DNA from 3 places in the Streptomyces sp. S4.7 genome. Region 1 is predicted to be linked to each of the others. Evidence: riboswitches for the same ligand, from Rfam matches in the RefSeq annotation. Region 1 holds a riboswitch; each other region holds the start of a gene.
The links. Region 1 has a riboswitch for thiamine pyrophosphate ahead of thiO (glycine oxidase ThiO). Riboswitches for the same ligand answer to the same signal wherever they lie in the genome.
Positions count from the first base shown of each region.

Region 2: it holds a riboswitch for thiamine pyrophosphate, as region 1 does, so the genes downstream of both, SSPS47_RS25190 (thiamine ABC transporter substrate-binding protein) here and thiO (glycine oxidase ThiO) in region 1, are expected to answer to the same signal.
Region 3: it holds a riboswitch for thiamine pyrophosphate, as region 1 does, so the genes downstream of both, thiC (phosphomethylpyrimidine synthase ThiC) here and thiO (glycine oxidase ThiO) in region 1, are expected to answer to the same signal.

Region 1 is NZ_CP048397.1:1,781,717-1,784,982, reverse strand. Features, by position in the region: gene SSPS47_RS07860 (thiazole synthase) at 1-71, opposite strand, end outside; gene thiS (sulfur carrier protein ThiS) at 76-276, opposite strand; gene thiO (glycine oxidase ThiO) at 321-1,538, opposite strand; TPP riboswitch at 1,535-1,649, opposite strand; gene SSPS47_RS07845 (FAD-dependent oxidoreductase) at 1,756-2,976, shown strand; gene SSPS47_RS07840 (Rv2175c family DNA-binding protein) at 3,079-3,266, shown strand, end outside.
Region 2 is NZ_CP048397.1:5,622,458-5,625,723, forward strand. Features, by position in the region: gene SSPS47_RS25180 (phosphatidate cytidylyltransferase) at 1-289, shown strand, start outside; gene rlmN (23S rRNA (adenine(2503)-C(2))-methyltransferase RlmN) at 464-1,576, shown strand; TPP riboswitch at 1,630-1,753, shown strand; gene SSPS47_RS25190 (thiamine ABC transporter substrate-binding protein) at 1,833-2,924, shown strand; gene SSPS47_RS25195 (iron ABC transporter permease) at 3,071-3,266, shown strand, end outside.
Region 3 is NZ_CP048397.1:3,738,534-3,741,799, reverse strand. Features, by position in the region: gene SSPS47_RS16555 (SsgA family sporulation/cell division regulator) at 1-137, shown strand, start outside; gene SSPS47_RS16550 (YibE/F family protein) at 142-1,548, opposite strand; TPP riboswitch at 1,620-1,762, shown strand; gene thiC (phosphomethylpyrimidine synthase ThiC) at 1,757-3,266, shown strand, end outside.

The DNA of each region.
Region 1 (3,266 bases):
GCGCCGCCCGTCCCCATGATGAGCCGGGAGTTGAGGACGGCGCCGCCGATGGTGAGCCGGTCGTCGGACATCGGGTCAGCCTCCTTGGACCGCGGTGAGGATCTCGACGCGGTCGCCGTCGGACAGGGTGGTGTCGGACCAGCGCCCGCGCGGGACGACGGTCTCGTTGAGCGCGGCGGCGACGCCCGAGGGAGCGGCCGTCAGGGTCGCGACGAGGACGTCGAGCGTGACGGGGCCGGCGAGGACGCGGGCTTCCCCGTTCACCGAGACGGTCATGGACCCGGGCCCGCTGCCGGACGGGTGCGAATTCACGGTGTCGGTCATGCGTGCTGCTCCTGACCTGCACGGACGGTGGGGGAGGGGGCCGAGGCGCCACCGGGCGGGAAGCGTGCGGGGGTGAAGGGCCGTGCGTGGTCCGGCAGTTCACCCGTCGTGAGGACGGTGGCCATCACCCGGCCCGTGACGGGCGTCAGGAGCACCCCGTTGCGGTGGTGCCCGGTGGCCAGATGCAGCCCCGGCAGGGCGGTCGGCCCGAGCAGCGGGGCGTTGTCCGGCGACGTCGGCCGCAGCCCGGCGAGGGTCTCGGTGAGCGGCAGTTCGGTGATGCCGGGGAGCAGTTCGTGGGCGTCGCGCAGCAGCTCGTACACCCCGCCCGCAGTCACCGTCGTGTCCCAGCCCAGCTCCTCGCTCGTCGCCCCGACGACCAGCTCGCCGTTCTCGCGCGGCACGAGATAGATGTGGCTGCCGCGGACCTCGGCCCGCAGCGTCCGGGACAGGAACGGGGCGTACGGGCGCGGCACCGTCAGCCGCAGGACCTGGCCCTTGACCGGACGTACCGGAGGCAGGACGTCGTCCGGCACGCCCGCCAGCCGCCCGCTGAGGCTGCCCCCGGCGACGACGACCTGATCGGCGCCCAGTTCGGCGCCGCCGGCCACCGTGACCCCGGCGGCCCGGTCCCCGGCCACCCGCAGCCGTTCGGCCCACGCCCGGTGGAAGACCACCCCCGACCGCTCACAGGCCGTCACGAGGGCGGCCGCGAGCCTGCGCGGGTCGATCTGGTGGTCCCCGTCGACCCGCAGCCCGCCGCGGACGCCGGGAGCGAGCATCGGCTCCAGCCGCCGGCACTCGCGGCCGGTGAGCCATTGCGACTCCAGACCCGACCTCCTTTGGAGGGCGTGGAGTTCACGCAGCTGCGCCCGGTCGTCGCTGTCGAGAGCGACGGCGAGCGTGCCGCAGGCGCGGTAGCCGGTCTCCTGCCCCGTCACCGACTCCAGTTCGGCGACGAAGTCGGGATACAGCTGCGCCGAGGCGATGTTCAGCGCCAGCAAGGTCTGTTCGCCGTGGTCGAGTTCGCTGACGGCGGCGAGCATCCCGGCGGCGACCCGCGCGGCGCCGCCGCCCGGCTCCGGATCGACGACGGTGACGCCGAGCCCGAGCTGCGCCGCGCGCCAGGCGGTGACCAGGCCGATGATCCCGCCCCCGACCACCAGGACGTCGGACCGCCCGGATTCCCGGTACCGAACATGAGATGACCGCATGGGTGTCCAGCTCCTCCCTTCGCCGGCATGACCCGGATCAGGTTCGTACGGTCGGAGGCCGCGTCAGCCTCCCTCTCAGCCCGGTGCGTACGGGCTCCCGCGAGGTGTGAAGTCTTCTGTTCGCCACTGATGACAAGTGCTTTACGGTCAGGGTAACCCCCTGTCCCCGCCCCCTGTAAGGGAGTCGTCGACCCCGCCGGTTCCATAAGGTGATCGGGTGAGCGAGCAGCGGAAGCAGACGGACGAGCGGCGCACCGTCGTCGTCGGCGCGGGAATGGCGGGTGTGCAGACCGCCGTGGCACTGCGCGAACTGGGGCACGAAGGCCCCGTCACCCTCATCGGCGCCGAGCGTCACCAGCCCTACGACCGGCCCCCACTCTCGAAGGCCGTCCTCCTCGGTGCGGCGGAAGGTTCGGCCTTCGACGTGGACTTCGACGCGCTCCGTGCGGAGTTGCGGCTGGGTCTCGAAGTGACCGGTGTGCGCCCGGCGGACCACGAGGTGGACACGGAGGCGGGGCCGGTTCCCTACGACGCGCTGGTCATCGCCACCGGCGCCGAACCGATCACCCTGCCGGGCGCCGACGGGGTCCCGGGTGTTCACCTGCTGCGCACCCTGGACGACGCGGCGCGGCTGCGCCCCGTCCTGGAGCGCAAGCACCATGTCGTCGTGGTGGGAGCGGGCTGGATCGGCGCCGAGTTCACGACCGCGGCCAGGGAGGCCGGCTGCGAGGTGACCGTCGTCGAGGCGGCGGCCCATCCGCTCGCCGGCGCCCTGCCCGCCGAGGTCGCCACTCCGATGGCCGACTGGTACGCCGAGAGCGGCGCCGAACTCCTCACCCACGCGCGCGTGGCGAGCGTCGAGCCCGGCCGGGTGGTTCTCTCCGACGGCCGTGAGCAGGCGGCGGACGCGGTGGTCGTGGGCATCGGCGCCAGACCCGCGACGGCCTGGCTGGCGGGATCCGGCATCGTGACCGGCGCCGAGGGCGCCGTCACCGCCGACGACCGGCTGCGCGCCTCGGCGCCCGGTGTGTACGCGGTCGGGGACTGCGCCTCGTTCCCCTCGGCCCGCTACGGGGAGCGGCTGATGGTGCACCACTGGGACAACGCGCTCCAGGGGCCGCGCACGGTCGCCGCCGACATCGTGGGGGAGTCCCACGAGCCCTACGACCCGGTGCCGTACTTCTGGTCCGAGCAGTTCGGCCGTTTCGTGCAGTACGCGGGCCACCACGACCGGGCCGACGCCCTCCTGTGGCGCGGCGACCCGGCGAGCGCCGCCTGGTCGGTCCTGTGGCTGCGGGAAGGGGCGCTGGTGGCGCTGCTCGCCGTCGGCAGACCGCGAGACCTGGCGCAGGGCCGCAAGCTCGTCGCGGCGGGTGCGCGGATCGACACGCGGCGGGCCGCCGACCCCGCCGTACCGCTCAAACTGACGGCTCTGTGACCGTGTCCCGCGCGCTCTCCCCGGGCCGGGGGTACCGCTCGTCGGCCCAGTCGGTGCCCGGCTCGGCTTCCGACTGTCAGTCCGGGATGGCAGGCTTGTCCTGTGACTGAGATTGACGCAAAGATCGATGCTCTCGTCCCTGCCTGGCTTCACCTGCCCGATATCGCGGAAATGCTCGATATCGAGGTGACGCGTGTGCGTCAACTGGTGAAGGAGGGTCAGCTGATCGCCGTGCGCCGCGGTGAGAATCGGGCGCTTCAGGTGCCGGCCGCCTTCATCGACGGCAAGAA
Region 2 (3,266 bases), 3.8 Mb from region 1:
CGAGGGTCTCTTCGGCGCCATCGGATTCGCCATGGCGGCGGGGGCGCTGTGCATGCAGTTCCTCATCGACGACGGCACCTGGTGGCAGGGGCTGCTGCTCGGTCTCGCCGTGGCGGCCAGTGCCACGCTCGGTGACCTGGGAGAGTCGATGATCAAGCGGGACCTCGGGATCAAGGACATGGGCACGCTGCTGCCCGGTCACGGCGGCATCATGGACCGCCTCGACTCGCTTCTGCCGACGGCCCCGGTCGTGTGGCTGCTGCTGGTGGTGTTCGTCGGCTCGGGCTGACCCGTATCCGTACCGGTTACCCTGGTAAGGCCCGCCGTCCCGGACGGCGGGCCTTACTGCGCTCCGCGGTCGCGGGGCCCGTCACATGAGGTCTCCTGGCACCCGCAGCGTGCCCGTGTCCCTCCCGCGGTGGGCGGGGACACCGGCCTCGTCGTACCGAGGAGAAAACAGCTCATGGCACCGCCCAATCCCGGAGAACTCACCTTCGTCGCGCCCCGCGGCGCCAAGAAGCCGCCGAGGCACCTGGCCGACCTCACACCGGAGGAACGCAGCGAGGCCGTGGCGGCGCTCGGTGAGAAGGCGTTCCGTGCCAAGCAGCTGTCGCAGCACTACTTCGCACGGTTCGCGCACGACCCCGCCGAGTGGACGGACATCCCCGCCGCCGCGCGCGAGAAGCTCGCCACGGAACTGCTGCCCGACCTGATGTCCGTGGTGCGGCACATCTCCTGCGACGACGACACCACCCGTAAGACGCTGTGGCGGCTGCACGACGGCACGCTCGTCGAGTCCGTCCTGATGCGCTACCCGGACCGCGTCACCATGTGCATCTCCTCGCAGGCCGGCTGCGGTATGAACTGCCCGTTCTGCGCCACGGGACAGGCGGGCCTGGACCGCAACCTGTCAACGGCGGAGATCGTGCACCAGATCGTGGACGGAATGCGCGCGCTGCGCGACGGTGAAGTCCCCGGCGGCCCCGCGCGGCTGTCCAACATCGTTTTCATGGGCATGGGTGAACCGCTCGCCAACTACCGCCGCGTCGTCGGGGCGATCCGCCGGCTGACCGACCCCGAGCCGGACGGCATCGGACTCTCGCAGCGCGGCATCACCGTCTCGACGGTGGGCCTGGTGCCCGCGATGCTGCGATTCGCCGGCGAGGGCTTCAAATGCCGCCTCGCCGTATCGCTGCACGCGCCCGACGACGAGCTCCGCGACACCCTCGTGCCGGTCAACACCCGTTGGAAGGTGCGGGAGGTGCTGGACGCAGCCTGGGAGTACGCGGAGAAGTCCGGCCGTCGGATCTCCATCGAGTACGCCATGATCCGCGACATCAACGACCAGGCGTGGCGGGGCGATCTGCTGGGCCGGCTGCTCAAGGGGAAGCGGGTGCACGTCAATCTGATCCCGCTCAACCCGACACCCGGGTCCAAGTGGACGGCCTCCCGCCCCGAGGACGAGAAGGCGTTCGTCGAGGCGATCGCGTCCCACGGCGTGCCGGTGACGGTGCGCGACACCCGCGGTCAGGAGATCGATGGGGCGTGCGGTCAGCTGGCGGCCACGGAGCGCTGAGCGCGGCGACGGGACCCCGACGGGGCCCATGTACGCTGGTTCGAACGAATTACATATTCCGACAGGGGAGCGCCACAGCGCTGAGAGTGCGGCAGAGACTCGGACGAGCCTCACGGCCGCAGACCCTCTGAACCTTGCCCAGGTCATTCTGGGTAGGAAGTTCGGACATCACTCAAGCTGTTGCGCCCTGCCCTGCTCCGGTCCGCCGGTGCGGGGCAGGGCCGCGTCTTCTCCTGGACATCCCAGGAGGAATTCAGTGCGTACCACGAAGAGAATGACGGCCGGCGCCCTCGCTGCCGCACTTGGCGTCTCCGTGCTCGCCGCGTGCGGCGAGTCCGACGACTCCACGTCGTCGGACGTCGCGAAGTCCAAGGGTGTGACGCTCGTCGCCCATGACTCGTTCGCCGCCTCGGACTCCGTACTCAAGGAGTTCACCGAACAGACCGGCTACACCGTCAAGGTGCTGAAGAGCGGCGAGGCGGGCGAGGCGCTCAACAAGGAAATTCTCACCAAGGGCTCGCCGCAGGGCGACGTCTTCTTCGGCGTCGACAACACCCTGCTCTCCCGCGCCCTCGACAACGGCCTGTTCACGCCGTACGAGGCGAAGAGCCTCGACCAGGTCCGCGCCGACGTACGGCTCGACGACGCCGAGCACCGTGTCACGCCCGTCGACACCGGCGACATCTGCGTGAACTACGACAAGAAGTACTTCACCGACAAGAAGCTGGCGCCGCCGCAGTCCTTCGCCGACCTGACGAAGCCCGCCTACAAGGACCTGCTCGTCGTCGAGAACGCCGCGCAGTCCTCACCTGGTCTCGGCTTTCTCCTCGGCACCGTCGCGGCGTACGGGGACGACGGCTGGCAGGACTACTGGAAGCAGCTCAAGGCCAACGGTGTCCAGGTGGTGGACAGTTGGGAACAGGCCTACAACGAGGAGTTCTCCGGCTCGGCGGGCGGCAAGAAGGCCAAGGCGGAGCGCCCGCTCGTTGTCTCGTACGCGTCGAGCCCGCCTGTCGAGGTCCTGTACGCCGATCCGCAGCCGAAGGAGGCGCCGACCGGCGTCGCCACGAGCACCTGCTTCCGGCAGATCGAGTTCGCCGGTCTGCTCCAGGGCGCGAAGAACGAGGCGGGCGGCAAGGCTCTGCTGGACTTCCTGGTGAGCAAGACCTTCCAGGAGGACATGCCGCTCAACATGTTCGTGAACCCGGTCGTCGACGGTGCGAAGCTGCCCGCGCTCTTCACGGACCACGGCGCCGTGGTCGACAAGCCGGAGACCGTGGCCCCGGAGAAGATCGCCGAGAACCGTGACGAGTGGATCCAGTCGTGGTCCTCACTCGTCGTCAAGTAGCCGCGAAGGGCGACCGGGAGGGTGACACGGCCACGCGTACGGAGGCGGGGCCGGTCGTCCGGGGGACGGGGCGAGGACGGGGCCGGGAGCCGGGCCCCGTGGTGCGGGCCGCACGGCGCCGGGGGAGCGTCGTACGGCTCTGCCTCATGGCCGTGCCCGTCGCGTTCTTCGCGGTCTTCTTCGCCTACCCCGTCACGGCGATTGTCGGCCGCGGGCTGAAGACGGACGGCTCGTGGCACTGGGGCCGGTTCGGGGACGTGCTGAGCCGGCCCGACATCGGGCAGGTGCTCTGGTTCACGACGTGGCAGGCCGCGCTCTCCACGGCCCTCACGCTGCTGATCG
Region 3 (3,266 bases), 2.0 Mb from region 1:
GCGCACCACCGCTGGTGGCCTTCCTCGACCGTACGGACCGGCTGGTCCCGCTCGGCCAGGAGATGACGCTCGGGCACTTCGAGACCAACCTGGAGGAGACGCTGGGGCGCATCCTCGCCGAGGAGAACGCGGGCTGAGCGCTTACGCCTTGCGGCGCCGCCCGCCGCCGCCCCGCGTCCGCAGGCCCCCGAACGGCCGCCCGGTAGGCGCCTTCGGCGGCGCCCCCGAGGGTGCCCCTGACGGCGTCCCCGACGGCGCTCCCGTCTCGGTCTCCGGCGTCGCGCCTTCCCCCGTCCCCGGCCGGTCGGCCGACACCACCAGGGCCGCCAGCACGGTGGTCACCGGCACCGACGCGACCAGACCGATCGACCCGACCAGGGTCCGTACGATCTCCTGGGCCACCAGTTCGCTGTTGGCCACCGTCGCCACGCTCGACTCGGCGATCGAGAAGAGCAGCAGCAGCGGCAACGCGGCGCCCGCGTAGGCCAGTACGAGCGTGTTGACCACCGACGCGATGTGGTCACGCCCGATACGGATGCCCGCCCGGTAGAGAGCACGCGGTCCCATGTCGGGATTCGCCTGGCGCAGCTCCCACACCGCCGATGTCTGGGTGACCGTCACATCGTCCAGTACACCGAGCGATCCGATGATGACGCCCGCCAGCAGCAGGCCGCTCATGTCGATCTCCGGATAGAGCCCGTGGATCAGTCCGGTGTTGTCGTCCGTGTTGCCCGTCAGACTCGCCCAGCCGATGAACAGCGAGCCCAGCAGCCCGATCAGCAGCAGCGAGATGAGCGTGCCGAGTACGGCGACGGATGTACGGGCCGTCAGACCGTGGCACAGGTACAGCGCGAGCAGCATGATCGCGCTTGAGCCGACGACCGCGACGATCAGCGGATTCGAGCCCTGAAGAATCGCCGGCAGGATGAACAGCGTCAGCACGGCGAACGAGATGACCAGCGCGATCAGCGCCATCAGCCCGCGCAGCCGCCCCACCACGACCACCGCGAGCGCGAAGATCCCGGCGAGCAGCGCCATCGGCGTCGAACGGTCCACGTCCGTGACCGAGTACTGGAGATCCCGGGGCGCGTCGGGGGCGAATGCCACCACAACGCCTTGTTTCACGTGAAACTGCCGCGGCGCGTCGGGCTGGACGATCTCGACGAACCTGCGCCCCTTGTCCTTGCCGGTCGTCACCTCGACCGTCGCCTTCTCGCAGTCGCCGGTCTGCGCGCGCTGCGCCTCACGCCCCTCCGGCGTCGTCGTGTCGCCCGTCGGCGGGACCTGAGCGGCGTTCACGTCCTTGCAGTCGATCTGCTCGATCTTCACCACCTGGCCCTGCTCGGTCTGGCGGTCGAAGCCGACACCGGTGCGTTCGTGCGCCGGGGCGCCGCCGGGCCACAGCACGACGAGTCCGACAAGGACGGCCGTGGCGAAGGGGATCAGCACCGCGGCGATGACCTTGCGCAGGTGCTTGGAGACCGGCGCGGCCGGCCCGTGGCTGTGCGAGTGGCCGTGCGAATCGGGTGTCTGCTGGGGTGAGGTCACCGACCGATCATCGCAAGAACGGCGGGGGCCCTCTGTTCAGCACGCCCGACATCGCGTTAGCGTGGTGGTGCCTTTACACACGCGGGAGCTCGGAGCACCGGGCTGAGAGGACGCTGACTGTGGAGTTCCGGGGCTTCCCCGGATCCCTGAGCTGCGTCGACCGCCGAACCTGTTACCGGGTAATGCCGGCGTAGGGAGTAGGTCTCATATGACCGTTCAGGACGCACGCACGCCTGCCGCACGAGCCATCGGCTGGCACAAGGGATACGTGGAAGGATCGCGCGCCGACCTCCGGGTGCCGGTCCGTCAGGTGTACCTCACCAACGGCGACGACGTGACGCTGTACGACACGTCGGGCCCGTACACCGACCCCACCGTCGAAACCGACGTACGGCGCGGTCTCGCACCGCTCCGGGAGAACTGGATCATCGGCCGCGGCGACACCGAGGAGTACGCGGGCCGCCCGGTCCGTCCCGAGGACGACGGCCTCAAGCACACCTCGCCGCGCGGTGGTCTCCGCAATCTCGACGCGGTCTTCCCCGGCCGCCCGCGCCAGCCGCGCCGGGGCCGCGAAGGGCGGGCGGTGACACAACTCGCCTATGCCCGGCGGGGCGACATCACCCCGGAGATGGAGTACGTCGCCATCCGGGAGAACGTCCCGCCCGAGGTGGTGCGCGACGAGATCGCCGCGGGCCGCGCCGTACTGCCGGCCAACGTCAACCATCCCGAGATCGAACCGATGATCATCGGCAAGCGGTTCCTGGTGAAGGTCAACGCCAACATCGGCAACTCCGCGGTCACTTCCTCCATCGAGGAGGAGGTGGACAAGATGACCTGGGCCACCAAGTGGGGCGCCGACACGGTCATGGACCTCTCCACCGGCCGCAACATCCACACCACCCGCGAGTGGGTGCTGCGCAACTCCCCGGTCCCCATCGGCACCGTGCCGCTCTACCAGGCGCTGGAGAAGGTCGACGGCAAGGCCGAGGAACTGACCTGGGAGATCTACAAGGACACGGTCATCGAACAGGCCGAGCAGGGCGTCGACTACATGACCGTCCACGCGGGCGTCCTGCTGCGCTACGTGCCGCTCACGGCCCGCCGCAAGACCGGCATCGTCTCGCGCGGCGGCTCGATCATGGCGGCGTGGTGCCTGGCGCACCATCAGGAGTCGTTCCTGTACGAGAACTTCGAGGAGCTGTGCGACATCCTCGCGTCGTACGACGTGACGTACTCCCTCGGTGACGGCCTGCGACCGGGCTCGATCGCCGACGCCAACGACGAGGCGCAGTTCGCGGAGCTGCGGACGCTCGGCGAGCTGAACACCATCGCCAAGCGGCACAACGTACAGACCATGATCGAGGGGCCGGGCCATGTCCCGATGCACAAGATCAAGGAGAACATCGACCTCCAGCAGGAGATCTGCGAGGAGGCACCGTTCTACACGCTCGGGCCGCTGACGACGGACGTCGCCCCGGCGTACGACCACATCACCTCCGGCATCGGCGCCGCGATGATCGCCTGGTGGGGTACGGCGATGCTCTGCTACGTGACGCCCAAGGAGCACCTTGGCCTGCCCAACCGCGACGACGTGAAGACCGGCGTCATCACGTACAAGATCGCCGCGCACGCGGCGGATCTGGCCAAGGGCCATCCGGGGGCGCAGGAATGGGACGACGCGCTGTCGGACGCGAGGTTCGAATTCCGCTGGGAGGACC